4 regions of the Streptomyces sp. YIM 121038 genome follow, and region 1 is predicted to be linked to each of the others. Evidence: riboswitches for the same ligand, from Rfam matches in the RefSeq annotation. Region 1 holds a riboswitch; each other region holds the start of a gene.
What was found. A riboswitch is a leader RNA that binds a small molecule or an ion and turns the genes downstream of it on or off. The one in region 1 is predicted to bind cobalamin.
Positions count from the first base shown of each region.

Region 2: it holds a riboswitch for cobalamin, as region 1 does, so the genes downstream of both, C9F11_RS12450 (ABC transporter substrate-binding protein) here and C9F11_RS36060 (hypothetical protein) in region 1, are expected to answer to the same signal.
Region 3: it holds a riboswitch for cobalamin, as region 1 does, so the genes downstream of both, metE (5-methyltetrahydropteroyltriglutamate--homocysteine S-methyltransferase) here and C9F11_RS36060 (hypothetical protein) in region 1, are expected to answer to the same signal.
Region 4: it holds a riboswitch for cobalamin, as region 1 does, so the genes downstream of both, C9F11_RS40785 ((2Fe-2S) ferredoxin domain-containing protein) here and C9F11_RS36060 (hypothetical protein) in region 1, are expected to answer to the same signal.

Region 1 is NZ_CP030771.1:8,630,677-8,635,076, forward strand. It holds gene crcB (fluoride efflux transporter CrcB) at 1-234, shown strand, start outside; gene C9F11_RS36055 (DUF6355 family natural product biosynthesis protein) at 290-580, opposite strand; cobalamin riboswitch at 879-1,023, shown strand; gene C9F11_RS36060 (hypothetical protein) at 1,185-2,255, shown strand; gene C9F11_RS36065 (CbiQ family ECF transporter T component) at 2,252-3,364, shown strand; gene C9F11_RS36070 (ABC transporter ATP-binding protein) at 3,361-4,400, shown strand, end outside.
Region 2 is NZ_CP030771.1:2,970,406-2,974,805, forward strand. It holds gene C9F11_RS12440 (ABC transporter ATP-binding protein) at 1-406, opposite strand, end outside; gene C9F11_RS12445 (iron chelate uptake ABC transporter family permease subunit) at 403-1,398, opposite strand; gene C9F11_RS12450 (ABC transporter substrate-binding protein) at 1,464-2,480, opposite strand; cobalamin riboswitch at 2,629-2,815, opposite strand; gene C9F11_RS12455 (VOC family protein) at 2,839-3,285, opposite strand; gene C9F11_RS12460 (helix-turn-helix domain-containing protein) at 3,291-4,163, opposite strand; gene C9F11_RS12465 (HAD family hydrolase) at 4,400-4,400, shown strand, end outside.
Region 3 is NZ_CP030771.1:8,877,284-8,881,683, reverse strand. It holds gene C9F11_RS36980 (GNAT family N-acetyltransferase) at 1-560, opposite strand, end outside; gene tsaD (tRNA (adenosine(37)-N6)-threonylcarbamoyltransferase complex transferase subunit TsaD) at 560-1,624, opposite strand; cobalamin riboswitch at 1,751-1,968, shown strand; gene metE (5-methyltetrahydropteroyltriglutamate--homocysteine S-methyltransferase) at 2,130-4,400, shown strand, end outside.
Region 4 is NZ_CP030771.1:9,640,761-9,645,160, forward strand. It holds gene C9F11_RS40775 (MFS transporter) at 1-241, shown strand, start outside; gene C9F11_RS40780 (cytochrome P450) at 513-1,733, shown strand; cobalamin riboswitch at 1,813-1,936, shown strand; gene C9F11_RS40785 ((2Fe-2S) ferredoxin domain-containing protein) at 1,999-2,406, shown strand; gene C9F11_RS40790 (cobalamin-binding protein) at 2,435-3,349, opposite strand; gene C9F11_RS40795 (SMP-30/gluconolactonase/LRE family protein) at 3,486-4,400, shown strand, end outside.

The DNA.
Region 1 (4,400 bases):
GGCGTCCTCACCGGCGCCGTCACCTACGGCGCCGCCCCGAACTCCGCCCACCTGCTCGTCGGCACCGGCCTGTGCGGGGCGCTGACCACGTACTCCACCTTCTCGTACGAGACGCTGCGCCTGGCCGAGACCGGCGCGCGCTTCCTGGCCGCGGCCAACGCGGCGGCCAGTGTGGCGGCGGGGCTCGGCGCCGCGGTCACCGGCGCGGCGGTGGCCCGGGCGTTCTGGGGCTGACGCCCGCGGGGCCGGGCGGGGCGCCCCCCTGTGAGCGCCCCGCCGGTGACCGGTGTCAGCAGGTACGGCCCACGTAGTGAGCGCCCTGGATCTTGTCGGCGGAGCCCAGCCAGGTCCTGCCGGGCGCGACGCACCGCTCGTAGTCCGGGGCCAGGGCGACCCTCACCTTGATCACCACACGGGAGCCGTCCGACGTGCAGTGCTGGTAGTAGGCGTCGGAACTCGTCTCGTAGAAGCCGCACGGATCGGCGGCCGCCGGGCTCGCGGAGACGGTCACCACCCCGAACGACGTCAGCGCGAGAGCGGCCGAACCGAGGGCGCCGATCACCTTGCGACGGATACGCACCAGAGGACTCCTCAAGAGGAAAGGGCCGGAAAGGGCCGGAAGAAGGGGGCCGGACCGGCCGCGCGAGCGGCCGCCGGACCCCGGTCGTCGGCCCCGAGGATCGCCGCCGCGCCCCGCGCCGGAGGCCCGAACGCGGGGGGTCTCACCTGGCGGATCGTTTCCGCATGGGCCGTTCGAGTGATCGATGAGGGAATGTCATCGTCCGTAAGGATCAGGCCATTCGGTGGCGGGCGTCACAACTCACCGCCCTGGCGCGGCCGGTGGCGGCGGGCCTACGATGCCTGTGCTCCGGCTGTGGCGGAAACGTGCGGCTGCGGGCACACGGACAACTGAATGCGTACGCGACTGGGGAAAGCCGGTGAGACTCCGGCACTGACCTGCAACCGTGTGCGGCACGCCTCGGCGTGACCGCGAGTCGGGCTGCCCAGCGTGGCACGTGCACTGCTTCTCACTGTCATGGTCTGCAGCGTGGAGCCCAGAGCCCGTCACCGGTTCTACGGCCCCCTGCCGCTTCCTTCCTGGAACGCGCGTAGGGGTTTTTCGTGCGGCACCGGCGGCCGTGGCGCGGGGTCCTCGTGCGACCCCAACCGAAGGGCCCCTCGACATGGCCGGTGCGATCCGCATGGCCGGTGCGATCCGCGCGTCCGCCGCCGCGCTCGGGCTGTTGCTCGCGTCGGCCGTACTCGGCGTCGGCCCCGGCCCGGCGACGCCCGCCGCCGCCGTGGACACCGGGCGCGGCCACGGAGGCTTCTGCAAGGCGGGCGAAGGCGTCACCGTCGTCGTGGACTTCCGGGAACTCGGCGGGACCACCCTCGTGCGGTGCGCCGTCGGCTCCCAGCGGACCGGCCTCGCCGCGCTCAAGGACGCGGGCATCCGGGTCACCGGCACCAACCGCTGGGGCGAGTCCTTCGTCTGCCGCCTGGAGGGCAAGCCGGGCGCCGACCGCGAGCCCTGCGTCGACACCCCGCCCGCCAAGGCCTACTGGTCGTACTGGCACGCCTCCAACGGCGGCCGCTGGACCTACAGCCAGTACGGAGCCACCTACCGCACCCCGCCGAAGGGCAGCTTCGAAGGCTGGTCGTTCTCCTTCGGCCGGGACCAGGGCGAGGCCCCCGCGCCGCGCGTGGCACCCCGGCGCCCCGCCGCCCCCGGCGGCGGTGGCGGCGGGGGAGCGGGCAGCGACGGGCACACCGGAGGTGGGCACACAGGCGGCGGGCGGGGCCCCGCAGCGCCCGACCGCGGCACCACACCCGACCTCCCGGACCAGGTGCAGCCGCCCGCCGGAGGAGGCCCCGGCCCCGGTGGTGGCAACGGAGCCCGGCCGCCCGCCGACGGCGGCGGCCTGGCGAAGCCGCCCGGGCACAAGAACGAGAAGGACGGCGCGCGGGACGCCAAGGGCAAGAAGGGCGAGGACGCCCGGAAGGGCAAGGACTCCGGCGAGAAGAAGCGCACCGAGCCGTCCCCGCCCGCCGGCTCCGGCTCCGGCCCCGCGCCGGAGCCGAGCGAGGCCGCCGACTGGACCGGCGGCGAGGACACCCGGACCGTGTCGGCGAGCAAGGACGAGGGGGTGCCCACCGGCACGGTCGTCGCCGCGGCCGCCGCCGTGGCGCTCGCCGTCGCCGGGGGAGTGACGGCCCGGCGCCGTCGCGGACGCGCCTCGGGCGGTGCGCCGTGACCCGTCTCGCCCGGTCGGTCCACCCGGGTGCCTGGTGGCTGTGGGCGCTCGGCATGGCCGCCGCGGCGAGCCGCACCGCCAACCCGGTGCTGCTCGTCCTGATCCTGGCCGCGGTCGGCTTCGTGGTCGCCCAGCGGCGCGACGACGCGCCGTGGGCGCTCGCGTTCCGGATGTACCTGAGCCTCGGCGCGTTCATCGTCGTGATGCGCGTCGGCTTCCGGATCGTCTTCGGCGGCGGCCAGGGCGACACCGTCCTCGTCACGCTGCCGGAGGTGCCGCTGCCCCAATGGGCCGCCGGAATCCGCCTGTTCGGACCCGTGGCCGCCGAGCAGCTGCTCGGCGGCCTGTACGACGGGCTGCGGCTCGCCACCATGGTGGTGTGCGTCGGCGCGGCCAACGCCCTCGCCAACCCGAAGCGGATGCTCAAGGCGCTGCCCGGCGCGCTCCACGAGATCGGCACCTCCGTCGTCGTCACGCTCACCGTGGCGCCGCAGCTGGTCGAGAGCGTGCAGCGGGTGCGCAGGGCCCGGCTGCTGCGCGGCTCCACGGTCAAGAAGGGCTACCGCGGCATCGGCGCGCTGCGCGGCATCGTCGTCCCCGTCCTGGAGGACGCCATGAACCGCTCCCTGGCCCTCGCCGCGGCGATGGCCTCGCACGGCTACGGCCGCACCGGGCGCGCCGACCCGCGCACCCGGCTGCTCACCGGCGCGCTGGTCATCGCCGGGCTGCTCGGCGTGTGCGGCGGCCTGTACGGCGCGCTGGGCGCGAGCACGCCGCCCTACCTCGGCACGCCGCTGCTGCTCGCCGGACTCGCCCTGGCCGTGGCCGGGTTCGTGCTCGGCGGGCGCCGCGTCACGCGCAGCACGTACCGGCCCGACCCGTGGCACGGCGCCGAGTGGACCGTGGCCGCGTCCGGGCTCGCCGCGGGCGTGCTGATGTACGTCGTCTCCCGCACGGACGCGGCCTCCCTCTACCCCTCGCTCTCGCCGCTCGCCTGGCCCGAGGTGACCGCGCTTCCCGCGCTCGCCGCCCTGGCCGGAGTGCTGCCCGCCCGGCTCGCGCCCGCACCGCCGCGCGCCGCGCCCCGACCGGGGGAGGCCGCCGCGTGATCCGCTTCGAGCACGTCACCCTCACCTACGCGGGTGCTCCCGAGCCTGCCCTGCGCGACGTCGACCTGACCATCGGCGAGGGCGAGCTGTGCCTGGTCACCGGGCGGACCGGAGTCGGCAAGTCGACCCTGCTCGGTGCCGTCAACGGGCTCGTGCCGCACTTCACCGGCGGCCACCTCCAGGGCCGCGTCAGCGTCGGCGGCCGCTCCACGGCCGAGGCGCCGCCGCAGGAGTTCGCGCACGTCGTGGGCGTGGTCGGACAGGACCCGCTCGCCTCCTTCGTGACCGACACCGTCGAGGAGGAACTGGCGTACGGCATGGAGCAGCTGGCCGTCCCCGCCGCCGTCATGCGCAAGCGCGTCGAGGAGACCCTCGACCTGCTCGGCATCGCCGAGCTGCGCCGGCGCGCGCTGCGCACCCTCTCCGGCGGGCAGCAGCAGCGCGTCGCCATCGGCTCCGTCCTCACCGCGCACCCCAAGGTCCTGGTCCTGGACGAACCGACGTCCGCGCTCGACCCCACCGCCGCCGAGGACGTGCTCGCCGCCGTCACCCGGCTCGTCCACGACCTCGGCACCACCGTCCTGGTCGCGGAGCACCGCGTGGAACGCGTGCTCCAGTACGCCGACCGGCTCGTGCACCTGACCCGCGACGGCCGGGTCCGCGAGGGCGACCCGGCGGAGCTGATGCGCGACAGCGACGTCGCGCCGCCCGTCGTGCGCCTGGGGCGGCTCGCCGGGTGGGAGCCGCTGCCGCTGTCGGTGCGCGACGCGCGCCGCAGGGCCGCCGCGCTGCGCACCCGGCTCACCGGGCACACCCCGGCCACCGCCCCCGCGACCCGGGGCGAACCCGCCCTGGCCGCACGGCGGGTCACCGTCGCGTACGCCGACACCGTCGCCGTCCGCGAGCTGGACCTGGACCTGGCGGGCGGCGAGGTCACCGCCCTCATGGGCCGCAACGGCTCCGGCAAGTCCTCGCTCCTGTGGGCGCTCCAGGGCTCGGGGCCCCGCCGCTCGGGGACGGTCGACGTGGCCGGCGC
Region 2 (4,400 bases), 5.7 Mb from region 1:
CCCGGCCCAGGCGTACGACGTCCCGCACCGTCAGGTCGACCTGGGTGTCCGCCTGTTGCTCCACCAGGGCGAGACGGCGGGCGACCGCGCGGCGGCCCAGGTCGCGCAGCGGCTCGCCGTCGAGGGTGACCGCCCCGGCGGTGGGGGCCAGGACGCCCGCGAGGAGGCGCAGGAGCGTGGACTTCCCGGAGCCGTTGGGGCCCAGGAGGCCGACCACCGTGCCCGGCCGCGGGGCCAGGGTGACGCCGTCGACGATGAGGCGCCCGCCCGCGGCCCGGGAGACCCGGTCCGCGCTGAGGCCCGCGCCGCCCTCCGCGGGACCTGCCGAAAGCTCCCCCGGAAGGCCCGCCGAAGGCTCCGTCGAAGAACCTGCCGAAGGCTCCGCCCGCGACTCCGCCGCGCTCATCCGACCCTCCTCGTGCGGTAGAGGACCGCCACGAACGCGGGGACGCCGATCAGCGACGTGACCACCCCGACCGGCACCTCCTGCGGGTCCAGGAGCGTACGGGCCAGGGTGTCCACCCAGATGAGGAACACCGCGCCCGTCAGGGCCGTCACCGGCAGCAGGCGGGCGTGGCGCGGACCGACGAGCACACGGGCCGCGTGCGGCAGGGTCAGGCCGACGAAGCCGATGGCCCCGGCCGCGCTGACCAGGGCCGCCGTGAGCAGGGCCGTGGTGCACAGCAGGAGCAGCCGGACCCGGGTGACGTGCACGCCCAGGGCGGCCGCCGCGTCCTGGCCGAAGGCGAACGCGTCGAGGGTGTGGGCCTGGGACAGACAGATCACCAGGGCCACGGCGAGGACCGCCGCGCACACCGCCACGTCCGTCCAGTCCGCGCCGCTCAACGAGCCGAGCAGCCAGAACAGGACGCCGCGCGTCGTCTCCGCGTCCGCGGCCGTCAGGATGACGAAGGAGGTGAGGGAGGAGAAGAGCTGCATGGCCGCGACGCCGGACAGGACCACGCGGTCCGTGGTGGCGCCCAGGGCCTGGCTGAGGAGCAGCACGAAGCCGAACGCGCACAGGGCCCCGGCGAAGGCCCCGCCGGAGACCGACACCGCTCCCCCGCCGACCCCGAGGACCACCACCGCCACCGCGCCCGTGGACGCCCCGGAGGACACCCCGAGGACGAAGGGGTCGGCGAGCGGATTGCGCAGGAGCGACTGGAGGACCGCGCCGCACACGGCGAGGCCCGCCCCGCAGACGCCCGCGAGCAGGGTGCGCGGCATGCGCAGGTTCCACACGATGCCGTCGCGCAGCGGGGTGAGCCGGGCCTCGCCCCAGCCGAGGTGGGCGGCCACCGCCGCCCAGACGTCCGGTACGGAGATGTCGGCCGGGCCGATGGTGACGGCGACGGCCACCGAGAGCGGGAGCGCCACCAGGCCCGCCGCCCACAGCAGGGCCGTGCGCCAGGCGCCGGACCGGAGGCGCGGGCCGCCGCGGGCCCGCTCGCGTGCGGCCGTGCTCACCGCGCCAGGCCGAACGCGCGCAGCCCCGCCGCGACTTGCTCGATGCCGTCGACCGTGCGGATCGTCGGGTTGAGGGCCTGGCCGCTGAGCAGCACGTACCGCTTCTTCTTCACGGCCGTGAGGTTCTTGGTGACGGGGTTGGACTCCAGGAACCTGATCTTCTGGCGGGCGCTCTCGGCCGACTGGGCCTTGCGGGTGAGGTCGCCGATGACGAGGACGTCCGGGTCGCGGTCGGCCACGGTCTCCCAGTTGATCTGGGGCCACTCGGCGCGCGTGTCGGCGAAGACGTTGCGGACGCCGAGGGCGCGGGTGATGACGCCGGGCGCGCCGCAGCAGCCCGCGATGTAGGGCGCCTTGGAGTCGGAGAACCAGTACAGGACGGACGCGTCGGACGCCTTGAGCGTCCGCTTCGCCCTGGTCACGCGGGACTTGAGGTCCGCGACGAGGCGCTCGCCGCGCGCCTGGACGTGGAAGACCCGGGCCAGGTCGCGGATCTCGCCGTAGACGGTGTCCATGGTGAGCGTCTTGGTGCGGGTGCCGTCGCCGTCGCCGCCGTTGTCCTTGCCCGCGCAGTCGGTGGGCGAGACGTAGACGGGGACGCCGAGCTCGGTGAACTTGGCGCGGTCGGCGACGCCGCCCTTGCCGACGGTGTAGAGGAACGACGCGCTGACGAAGTCCGGCTCCTTGGAGAGGACCTTCTCCAGGGACGGGTAGCGGTCGGCGAGGCGCTCGACCTTCGCGTTCTGCTTCTTCAGGCGGGGCAGGACCGGGTCGGTCCAGGTGCCGGTGCCGGCCATGCGGTCGGCGAGGCCGAGGGAGAGCAGGATCTCCGTGGAGCCCTGGTCGAGGGAGACCGCCCGCTTCGGCGGGGCCGTGACCTCGGCCTTCTGGCCGCAGGAGGTGACCGTCACCGGGTAGCCCGCGGCCTTGGCACCGGCGTCCTGCCGCTGCGCGGAGCCGCCGCCGCAGGCGGTGAGCAGGAGCAGGCCGCCCGCCGCGAGCAGCGCGGTCAGACGCGGCCCGGGGGCGGTGCGGGCACCGGGGGCGGCGCTGCGGGGACGGGCGGCCGCGCGGCGTGCGCGAGGGGCAAGAGGGGGCACAGGACTTCCCGGGTCTCATGGCTCATGCGCGGAGCCTGGTCTGCGAAACCCCGCCGCCCGGCGCGCGGTCGGCGGTGCCAGCAGGTCTTCGGACTCGGGTTCGTCCGGGCGGGGCCGCCTTCCCGGATGTCCGTGACATCCAGTGGCCGCTGGTCCCGCCCGTCCCCCTCACCGCTGCGCGTCAGTTCCGGATTCCCACCGGATTCCCTGGCCCGGGTACGGGCGCGACTGGCGTGCGCAAGCTATCACCCCGCCGCGGGCCGGGAGGACGTCACCCCTGCTCGGGGCGTGGTTCGCCGCGGTAGGTGCCGAAGGACCACTTGTTGCCCTCCGGGTCCGCGACAGCGAACTCGCGGCTGCCGTACGGCTGGTCCTCTATCTCGCGGATGACCTTCACGCCCGCCTCCTTGAGGCGGCGGTGGAGGGCGTCGACGTGATCCGTGACGACGTACGCGCCGAACGTCCCCGGCTTGAGGCACCACTCGGCCGACCGCGGGTCGTAGGAGCCGAGCATGACGCCGCCGCCCTCGGGCCAGTCGAGCTGGGCGTGGGCGACGCGGCCGCCGTCCTCGTACACGGCGGTGCGCAGGAAGCCGACGGTGGTGACGAGGAAGTCGATGAGGGCGGGGGCGTCGTGGGCCTGGAAGGTGGGCCAGACGTCGGGGGCGCGGAGGTTCGGGGTGGTCCGAGTGCTCTGTACCGCTTCGTTGGTGTTCATGTCCCTCAGTCTTCGCCGTCGCGGTGCCCCCCGGCTTGGATATTCCGGCACTCCTCGGCCAGCCAGGCGCTCGGGCTCGCGCCCGTGTACTGGCGGAAGTCGCGCACCAGGTGGGAGTGGTCGTAGTAGCCGCAGTCGGCGGCGACGCGGGCGAGGTCGGCGGGCGCGCCCGCGACGACCGCGCGCACGACCCGCGCCTTCGCGTGCTGGAAGCGCATCAGGCGGGCGGCCTGCTTGGGCGGCACGCCGGTCTCGGCGCGGAACAGGGCCGTCAGGCGGCGTTCGCTGAGCGCGACGTGCGCGGCCAGGCCCCGCAGGGTGCCCGCGCCCCGGTGCCGGGCGAGCCAGGCCCAGGCCTCGGCGACCTCGGGGCGCACCGGGGCGAGGCGCCCGGCGTCGGCGGCGCGGCGCGCCAAGTAGGCGTTGAGGCAGGCGAACCGCTCGTCCCAGCCGTCGGCCTCGCACAGCCGCTCGCGGACGTCGGCGGCGATCCGGCCGAGGACGTCCGTGCCGTCGGTGACGAGCCGTCCCGTCAGCTCGGCGGCCGGGAGGCCGAGGAGCGAGCGGGCCGCGAGCGGGTGCACGGCGAGCTGGATGCCCGCCTGGTGCTCGGGCTGCACGACGTACGCCGGGCTCTGGTGCAGCCCGCCCACGACGATGTCGGTGCGCACGGCGTCGGGCCCGGTGGCCTGCTCGGCGGTGGAGCCGGTGACGACGGGCCCGTCGAGCGAGAAGATCAGCGTCAGATACGGCGACGGCAGGCCGCGGTGCAGGCCCGGCGCCTCGCCGCTCGTGCGGTAGCCCACGGCGGACACGACCTTGCCGCCCTGCTCCGGCGGGAGCGGGGGGCGGACGAACTCGCGGCGGGCGGTGTCCATGCGTCCATTGTGACCACGCGCGGGGCGCCGGGCACGGCTTCGCGGGCGCCGGGCACGGCCTCGCGGGCGCCGGGCACGGCCTCGCGGGCGCCGCCGCGCCTACCCGCTCCGCCGCGTCCCACGCCCGCCACGCACCGTGACATCGATCATGGGAATCGGCTGCGCGCGCTCGTAGCATGGCCCGCCGCTCCGCACCGGGCGGCGCGTCACCTCCGAGGATCCGAGGAACGGACACCA
Region 3 (4,400 bases), 250 kb from region 1:
GCGGCGGCGGTGCGCGCCGGGTGGTCGGGGCCGAGGAAGACGGCGATGCCGTGGCCGTCGGGGGCGGGGTGGGTGACCTGCCGCCAGCCGAGCCGCCCGTAGAAGCGGACGGTGGCGTCGGCCCGCACGGACGTGAGCAGCCAGCAGCGGGCGTCGGGCGCGTCGCGCGTGACCGCTTCGAGGAGCGTACGGCCGAGTCCGCGCCCGTGCGCGCCGGGTGTGACGGCGAGTTCGTCGACCTCCAGGCCGCCGCACAGCCAGGCGGCGGTGCGCTCGGCGCCGAGCGCGGCGGTGACGCGCGGGTAGGAGCGGGCGTCGGGCAGCGGGGTGCTCGACGTCCAGGCCGTGGCGAAGCCGAGCACCCGCTCGCCGTCGAGGGCGACGGCGCCCGCGAAGCCGGGCCGGGCGGTGTCGGCCGCGAGGCGCGTCAGATAGGCGTCGGCCGCGGCGGGCTCCGCGTGCCAGGGCGGCTCGGCGAAGGCGGCGGCGTAGACCGTGCGGATGCCCTCGCGGTGGGCGAGCAAGTCGGGGCCCGCGAGGCGGTGCACGACGGCGGCCATCAGGCGGCCCTCGCGACCCGGGCGACGGGGTGCAGCGCGGCGTACTCCAGCGGCGCCGAGGGGTCGATGGACACGCCGAGGGGCGCGGGCTCGGCGCCCGCGCGCACCAGGAGGTCGCCCACGGCGGCGATCATCGCGCCGTTGTCGGTGCACAGGCCCAGCGGCGGGACGCGCAGGGTGATCCCCGCGGCCCGGCAGCGCTCCTCGGCGAGGGCCCGCACCCGGGAGTTGGCGGCGACGCCGCCGACGACCACGAGGGTGCCCACGCCGTGCGCGGCGCAGGCCGCGACGGCCTTGCGGGTCAGGACGTCGGCGATGGCCTCCTGGAGCGCGGCGGCCCCGTCGGCGACCGGCAGTTCGCGGCCCCGGTGGCTCTCGGCCCAGCGGGCCGCGGCGGTCTTCAGACCGGAGAACGAGAAGGCGTACGGGTCGTCGCGCGGCCCGGTCAGGGGGCGCGGGAAGGCCACCGCGTCCGGCGAGCCCGCGCGGGCCGCGCGGTCGACGGCGGGACCGCCCGGGTAGGGCAGCCCGAAGACGCGGGCCACCTTGTCGAAGCACTCCCCCGCGGCGTCGTCCAGGGTGTCGCCCAGGTGGGTGATGGGGTCCCGGGCGAGGTCGCGCACGAGCAGCAGCGAGGTGTGGCCGCCGGAGACGATGAGGACCACGCACGGGTCGGGCAGCGGCCCGTGCTCCAGGGTGTCGGCGGCGACGTGCCCGGCCAGGTGGTGCACGCCGTACAGCGGTACGTCGAGCGCGTACGCGAGGCCCTTCGCCCCGGCGAGGCCGACCTGGAGGGCGCCGGAGAGCCCCGGCCCGGTCGTCACGGCCACGGCGCCGATGTCGCCGAGCCGCAGCCCCGCCCGGTCGAGGGCGCGGCGGACCACCGGGTTCAGCGCGTGCACGTGGGCGCGGGCGGCGATCTCGGGGACGACGCCGCCGAAGCGGGCGTGCTCGTCCATGCTGGACGCGACGGCGTGCCCGAGCAGCCGCCCGTCCCGCACGAGACCTGCCCCGGTCTCGTCGCACGAAGACTCGATCCCCAGAACGATCCGAGGGGGTGCCATGCGTGTACTCCCGCTTCTTCCGCGTGCCGACCGGCCCGGCTACTGCATCACCATAGTAATTGCAAGCAATGTGCAGTAAGCCGCGCCCACCGTCTTCCCCCCTCCCCCGGACAGGGGTTCATCACATACGCTTGCGGCGCGACTGGTTCGTCCTGCCCGCCAGGCAGTGGCGTCGTAAGAGGGAACCCGGTGGAAATCCGGGACTGCCCCGCAGCGGTGAGTGGGAACGACCGCCGTCATACGCACTGGGTCCGGCACGGACCCGGGAAGCGACGGCCAGTAGGTGACCTCCTCGGAGGTCTCGCCCGCGAGTCCGAAGACCTGCCCGTTGCCCGTGCGCGCCCCGGCGTGCGCGGCTCACCGGTGACCTCGTGGGCGGGTCGGCGTACACATCGGGCACAGGCGCGCGGCCATCGACGGCCGTGGCCGGTCGGCCGGTCTGTTCCTCCTTCGCGCTCCCGATCGTCCCGGGACCCACACGACATTGCTCGCGAAGGAGAGTTCTGTGACAGACAAGTCCGCAGCCGCGGCGGCACGGGCCACCGTGTACGGCTACCCCCGTCAGGGCGCAGACCGGGAGTTGAAGAAGGCCGTCGAGGGCTACTGGAAGGGCCGCGTCAGCGCTGCGGGCCTGCGGGAGACGGCGGCCCTGCTGCGCCGCACGAACTGGGAGCAGCTCGCGGACGCCGGTGTCCACGAGGTCCCGACCGGCGACTTCTCGTACTACGACCACGTCCTGGACACCAGCGTGATGGTCGGGGCGATCCCCGCCCGGCACCGCGCCGCCGTCGCGGCGGACCCGCTGGCCGGCTACTTCGCTATGGCCCGGGGCACCGCGGAGGTGGCGCCCCTGGAAATGACCAAGTGGTTCGACACCAACTACCACTACCTGGTGCCGGAGCTGGGCCCGGACACCGTCTTCGCGGCGGACGCGACGAAGCAGGTCGCCGAGGTGAAGGAGGCGCTCGCGCTCGGCCTCGCCGCGCGCCCCGTGCTCGTCGGCCCGGTCACCTATCTGCTGCTCGCCAAGCCCGCGCCGGACGTCGACCCGGGATTCGAGCCGCTGACCCTCCTGGACCGGCTGCTTCCCGTGTACGCGGAGGTCCTCGCCGACCTGCGGGCGGCGGGCGCCGCCTGGGTGCAGCTGGACGAACCCGCGCTCGTGCAGGACCGCACGCCCGCCGACCTGAACGCGGCGGCCCGCGCCTACCGCGACCTGGGCGCGCTCGACGACCGCCCGAAGCTGCTCGTCGCCTCCTACTTCGACCGGCTCGGCGAGGCGCTCCCGGTGCTCGCCAAGGCGCCCGTGGACGGACTGGCCGTCGACTTCACGGGGCCCGCCGCCGCCAACCTGGACGACCTCGCGCGGGCGGGCGGCCTACCCGGCAAGCGCCTGGTCGCGGGTGTCGTCGACGGGCGCAACATCTGGATCAACAACCTGGAGAAGTCCCTCAGCACCCTCGGCACCCTGCTCGGGCTCGCCGACCGCGTGGACGTCGCCGCCTCCTGCTCCCTGCTGCACGTGCCGCTGGACGCCGCCGTCGAGCGCGACATCGACCCGCAGGTCGCCCGCTGGCTCGCCTTCGCCCGGCAGAAGACGACCGAGCTGGTCACCCTGGCCCGCGGTCTGTCCCAGGGCCCGGACACCATCGCCGCCGAACTCGCCGCGAACCGCGCCGACCTGGCGTCGCGCGCGGGCTCCGCGCTCACCCACGACCCGGCGGTGCGGGCCCGCGCCGCCGCCGCGACCGCCGCCGACGCCCGGCGCGCGCAGCCCTACCCCGAGCGGGCCGCCGCCCAGCGCGCGAGCCTGGGCCTGCCGCTGCTCCCGACGACCACCATCGGCTCGTTCCCGCAGACCACCGAGTTGCGGGCGGCCCGCGCCGATCTGCGCGCGGGCCGCATCGACGCGGCCCGGTACGAGGAGCGCATCGAGTCCGAGATCCAGGCGGTGCTCTCCTTCCAGGAGAAGGCGGGCATCGACGTCCTGGTGCACGGCGAGCCCGAGCGCAACGACATGGTCCAGTACTTCGCCGAGCAGCTCACCGGCTATCTGGCGACCCGGCACGGCTGGGTCCAGTCGTACGGCACGCGCTATGTGCGGCCGCCGGTGCTCGCCGGTGACATCTCGCGCCCGGAGCCGATGACGGTGCGCTGGACCGCGTACGCGAACGCGCTCACCGACCGGCCCGTCAAGGGCATGCTGACCGGCCCGGTGACGATGCTCGCGTGGTCGTTCGTCCGTGACGACCAGCCGCTCGGCGACACCGCGCGCCAGGTGGCGCTCGCCCTGCGCGACGAGGTGAACGACCTGGAGGCGGCGGGCACGTCGGTGATCCAGGTCGACGAGCCCGCGCTGCGCGAGACCCTGCCGCTGCGCGCCGCGGACCGGGCCGCGTACCTGCGGTGGGCGACGGAGTCCTTCCGGCTCACCACGAGCGGCGTGCGGCCCGAGACGCAGATCCACACCCACATGTGCTACGCGGAGTTCGGCGACGTCCTCCAGGCCATCGACGACCTCGACGCGGACGTCATCAGCCTGGAGGCGGCCCGCTCGCACATGCAGGTCGCGGACGAGCTGGCCGCCGCGGGCTATCCGCGCGAGGTGGGCCCCGGCGTGTACGACATCCACTCGCCGCGGGTGCCGGGCGCCGACGAGGCGGCCGCCCTGCTGCGCAAGGGACTTGAGGCCATCCCGGCCGGGCGGCTGTGGGTCAACCCGGACTGCGGCCTGAAGACGCGCGGCTGGCCGGAGACCCGGGCGTCCCTGGAGAAC
Region 4 (4,400 bases), 1.0 Mb from region 1:
GGCCTCCCTGAGCGGAGCGAGCGCGCTGGGCACCGGCATCGGGCCGCTGGCCGTCGGCGCCGTCCTCGACACGGCGGGCGCCGGGGTGCTCGGCGTCGTCCTGGCCCTCGGCACCTTCGTCGCGTCCCTGCCCCCGCTGCGGATGACGGTCGCCAGCGCCACGGCCGACCGCGCCCAGCCGCAGCCGCAGCCGCAGCCGGAGACTGAGCCCGAGCCCGACCCCGCGGCCACGACAGGCTGAACACCCGTCACATCTCAGGCCGGGCGGGCTCCCACGGACCGTCGCCAGGCGTCGCGCGCGCTCTTCACCGGGCTCGCGCAGCGCCGTACGATCCAGTAGCCGCCCCGCGTACGCCCGCCCCGCACGGTGTCCGCGTACGCCGTACAAGGCGCACACCCTGCGAGGCACACACCGCGTGAGGCGCACACGGCGCACGCCCCGTGCCACGCCACGCCCGTCCCCGCACACGCTCCGCGATCGATCCCTCGTCGACCCCAGCCAGAGGTGACCCGTGGACAGCCAACCCCCTCTCTTCCGCCTCGACGCGAGCGCCGGTGACCTGCACGGCGAGAACCGGAGGCTCCGCGCGATCGGCCCCGCCGTGCGCGTGCGGCTCCCCGGTGGAGTGCCCGCCTGGGTCCTCACCCGCCACCAACTCCTCCAGGAACTCCTGGCGGACCCTCGTACGGCGAAGGACCCGGCGCACTGGTCCGCGTTGCGGGCGGGAGAGGTGCCGGAGGGCTGGCCGCTGATCGGCATGGTCACCAACCGCGGCATGACCACCGCCGACGGAGAGGAGCACCGCCGACTGCGCGAGCTGGTCACGCAGGCCTTCACCGCGCGGCGCGTCACCGCGATGCGGCCCCGCGTCGAGGCGGTCACCCAGAGCCTCCTCGACGGCCTCGCCGAGGGCGGCACCGATCCCGTGGACCTGCGCCGCCACTTCGCCTATCCGCTGCCCATGGCGGTGATCGGCGACCTGCTCGGCGTGCCCCACGAGCGCTTCGACGACTTCCGGAACCTCTCCGCCAGCCTGACCAGCAGCGTCACCCCGCCCGAAGAGACCCTCACCACCCAACAACGCCTGCACGCGCTGCTCGCCGACCTCGTCGCCGACCGGCGGAAGCGGCCGGGGGAGGACCTGACCAGCCAGCTGATCGCCGCGCGTGACGACGGGGACCGGCTCTCGGAGCCGGAGTTGATCGGCACCCTGATCCTCGTCCTCGTCGCGGGCCACGGCACCACCCTCAACCTGATCACCAACGCGACCGCGGCGCTGCTCACCCACCCCGAGCAGCGCGCCGCCGTCACCACCGGGCAACGGCCGTGGGACGCCGTGGTGGAGGAGACCCTGCGCTGGGACCCGCCCGTCGCGCACTTCCCGCTGCGCTACGCCCTCGACGACATCCCCGTCGGGAACGTGGTGATCCCGCGCGGCGAGGCCATCCTGGCCTCGTACGCGGCCGCGGGCCGGGATCCCGACCGATTCGGCCCCGACGCCGCCGAGTTCGACACCGCCCGGCCACGGCCGAGGCACCTCTCCTTCGGTCACGGCCCGCACCACTGCCTCGGCGCGGCCCTGGCCCGGCTGGAGGTGGGCATCGCGCTGCCGGGCCTGTTCGGGCGGTTCCCGGACATGGAGCTCGCCGTGCCGCGCGCGGAGTTGGTGCCGTTGCCGTCCTTCGTCAGCAACAGCGTCCAGGCCCTGCCGGTGACCTTGTGCGGCGGCTGACGAGGTTCCGGAGCGGGACCCCCGGGCCGCTCGGGGCCGCCGGATGGAATGATGACGGGCGACAAGGCGACGGCGGTCCGAGGAAGCCGGTGTGAATCCGGCGCGGTCCCGCCACTGTGATCGGCGAGCGCGTCCCGGCCTGCCACCGCCCCGCAGGGGGTGGGAAGGCCGGGACGGACAGCGACCCGTAAGCCAGGAGACTCACGCGGTCGCCTCCTCCGCACAACACCGGGGCGGATCTCCCCGGAGAGAGGCAGGACGCGGCATGCCCGCAAGACAGGCCCGGAAGTCGTCCGGCACCGCAGGAAGTCACGACACGGCCACCGGCCCGGCGCCCTGCCGGGTCGTCGTCTGCCGGGACTGCTGCTGCGGCACTCCGAAGGTGACCGGCGTCGACCACGCCGCACAGACCGCGCGCCTGCGGGCCGAGGCACCCGTACGCGTCTCCGCCTGCCTGGACGTGTGCGACCAGGCCAACGTCATCGTGGTCCAGCCCTCCGCCGAGGGCCGGGCGGCCGGTGCCCGGCCGGTGTGGCTCGGCCTGGTCAACGACGCGGACGCGACCGAGGACATCGTCGCCTGGGTCCGCGCCGGGGGCCCCGGCGTCGCTCCGCGGCCGGAGATCCTCGACCTGTACGCCTTCACCCCGCCGCGACGCCGCGCGGTGTCCTGAACCACCGCGCCGGGGCGGCGCGTTCAGGTCAGGGCAGCGGGCGCGCCTCGCCCGCGGTCACCGCCGCCCCGGCGCCCACCCCGTGCAGGACGTGGGCCAGCACCTCCGCCCCGCGGACCACGCGCGGTCCCGGCCGGTTGAAGTACGCGGGCCCGTCCAGGACCCAGACGCGCCCCGACCGGACGGCGGGCAGCTCCGACCAGCCGGGCAGCCGGGTGAGCAGGTCCGTCTCGCGCAGCGTCCGCTCGGGCGGAAAGCCGCAGGGCAGCACGAGCAGCACGTCGGGCCGGGCCGCCCGCACCGCGTCCCACGTCATGGGCCCGGTGTGCTCCCCGGGCCCGGCGAGGAGCGCCTCGCCCCCGGCGGCGGAGATCTGCTCGGGCACCCAGTGCCCGGCGGGCCACAGCGGGTCCAGCCACTCGATCGCGACCACCCGGGGCCGCGCACGCCCCGCGGTCAGCGCGCGCACCCGGTCGAGACGGGCCCGCAGTCCGTCCCGGCGCGACGCGGCGCGCCCCCGCACCCCGAGCACGGAGCCGACCGTGACCAGACAGTCCAGCACGTCGTCGAGGGTGCGCGGCTCCAGGCTCAGGACGCGGGTGTCCGCGTCCAGGAGCCGCACGGTGCGGCTGACCCGCTCGTACGACACCGCGCAGACGTCGCACAGGTCCTGGGTGAGGACCACATCGGGGCGCAGGGCCGCGAGGGCCTCGGTGTCGAGGGAGTACAGCGAGGACCCGGAGTGCGCCGACCCGCCCACCGCGTCGGAGATCTCACGGCTGCTCAAGGCGTCCTGGTCCAGATCGGCACCGGTCACCACGGGCACGCCCGCCACCTCCCGGGGTGGCCAGTCGCACTCGTGGGTGCGCCCGACGAGCCCCTCCATCAGGCCGAGTTCGGCGACGATGTCGGTGGCGGCGGGGAGCAGGGACACGATGCGCATACGCCGACCCTACGGCGTGCGCCGCCGCCCGCGCCCGCCACCGGTGTGCCCAAGCCGACGCCTCCCGACGGTGGTGCTCGCCGCTCCCGGAGCCGATACTTCGCCCGGCACACGACCCGACGACGGAGGAGAACCGATGACGTTGAAGGTGAGCCGGAGGCCGCGCGGAGTCTTGCGCGGGCCGGGCCGCGGCATCGCGTCGATGGCCCTGCTGGCCGCGGCCGCGGGTGTGCTCGCACCCGCCCCCGCGTCCGCGGCACCGGCCTGTGCCGCCCCGGGGCGGGGTACGCCGGTCCAGGTGGCGCGCATCCCCGACTGGGTGGAGTCGATCGTCGTGGACGAGCGCGGGCGGATGTTCGCCACCGCCTACTTCACCGGCCGCGTCTACCGGATCGACGCGCCGGGCCGCACCCCCGTACCCCTCACCGGCGACGTGGGGGCCAACGGCGGAATCGTCGTGCGTGCGGACGGCCGCCTCCTGGTCGGCACCGGCAACGACCTCGTGCACTCGCTCACCGGCGACGCGCTGCCCACCTCGAAGCTCCTCCTGGTGGACCCGGACACCGGCGAGGTCAGCACGTACGCCGCCGGACTCGGCGGCATCGACGGCGTCGCCCTCGCGGCCGACGGCACCGTGTACACCACGACCTTGGGCGGGCGGAACATCGGCCGCGTCTCGCCGGACGGCGGGGTCGACCCCGCCTGGGCCCGGGTGCCCCAGCCCAACGGCATCGCCGTGTCCCCGGACGGGACGCAGGTGTACGTCATCCAGACCACCGTGGCCCCCGGTCTCTACCGCATCGCGGCCGACGACCCGGCCCACCCGAGGCGTTGGGTCTCGGTGGCCCCGTCCGACGTCCTCGCCCTGCCCGACGGGCTCACCCTCGACAGCAAGGGGCGGCCGCTGATCACCACGCACGCCGCGGGCCAGATCTGGCGCGTCGAGGACGGACGCCTCTGCGCCGTGGAGTCGGGTCTGCACCTCTCCACCCAGGTCACCTACGGCCAGGGCGACCGCGGCTTCTCGGCGGGCAGGCTCTACCGGGCGGGC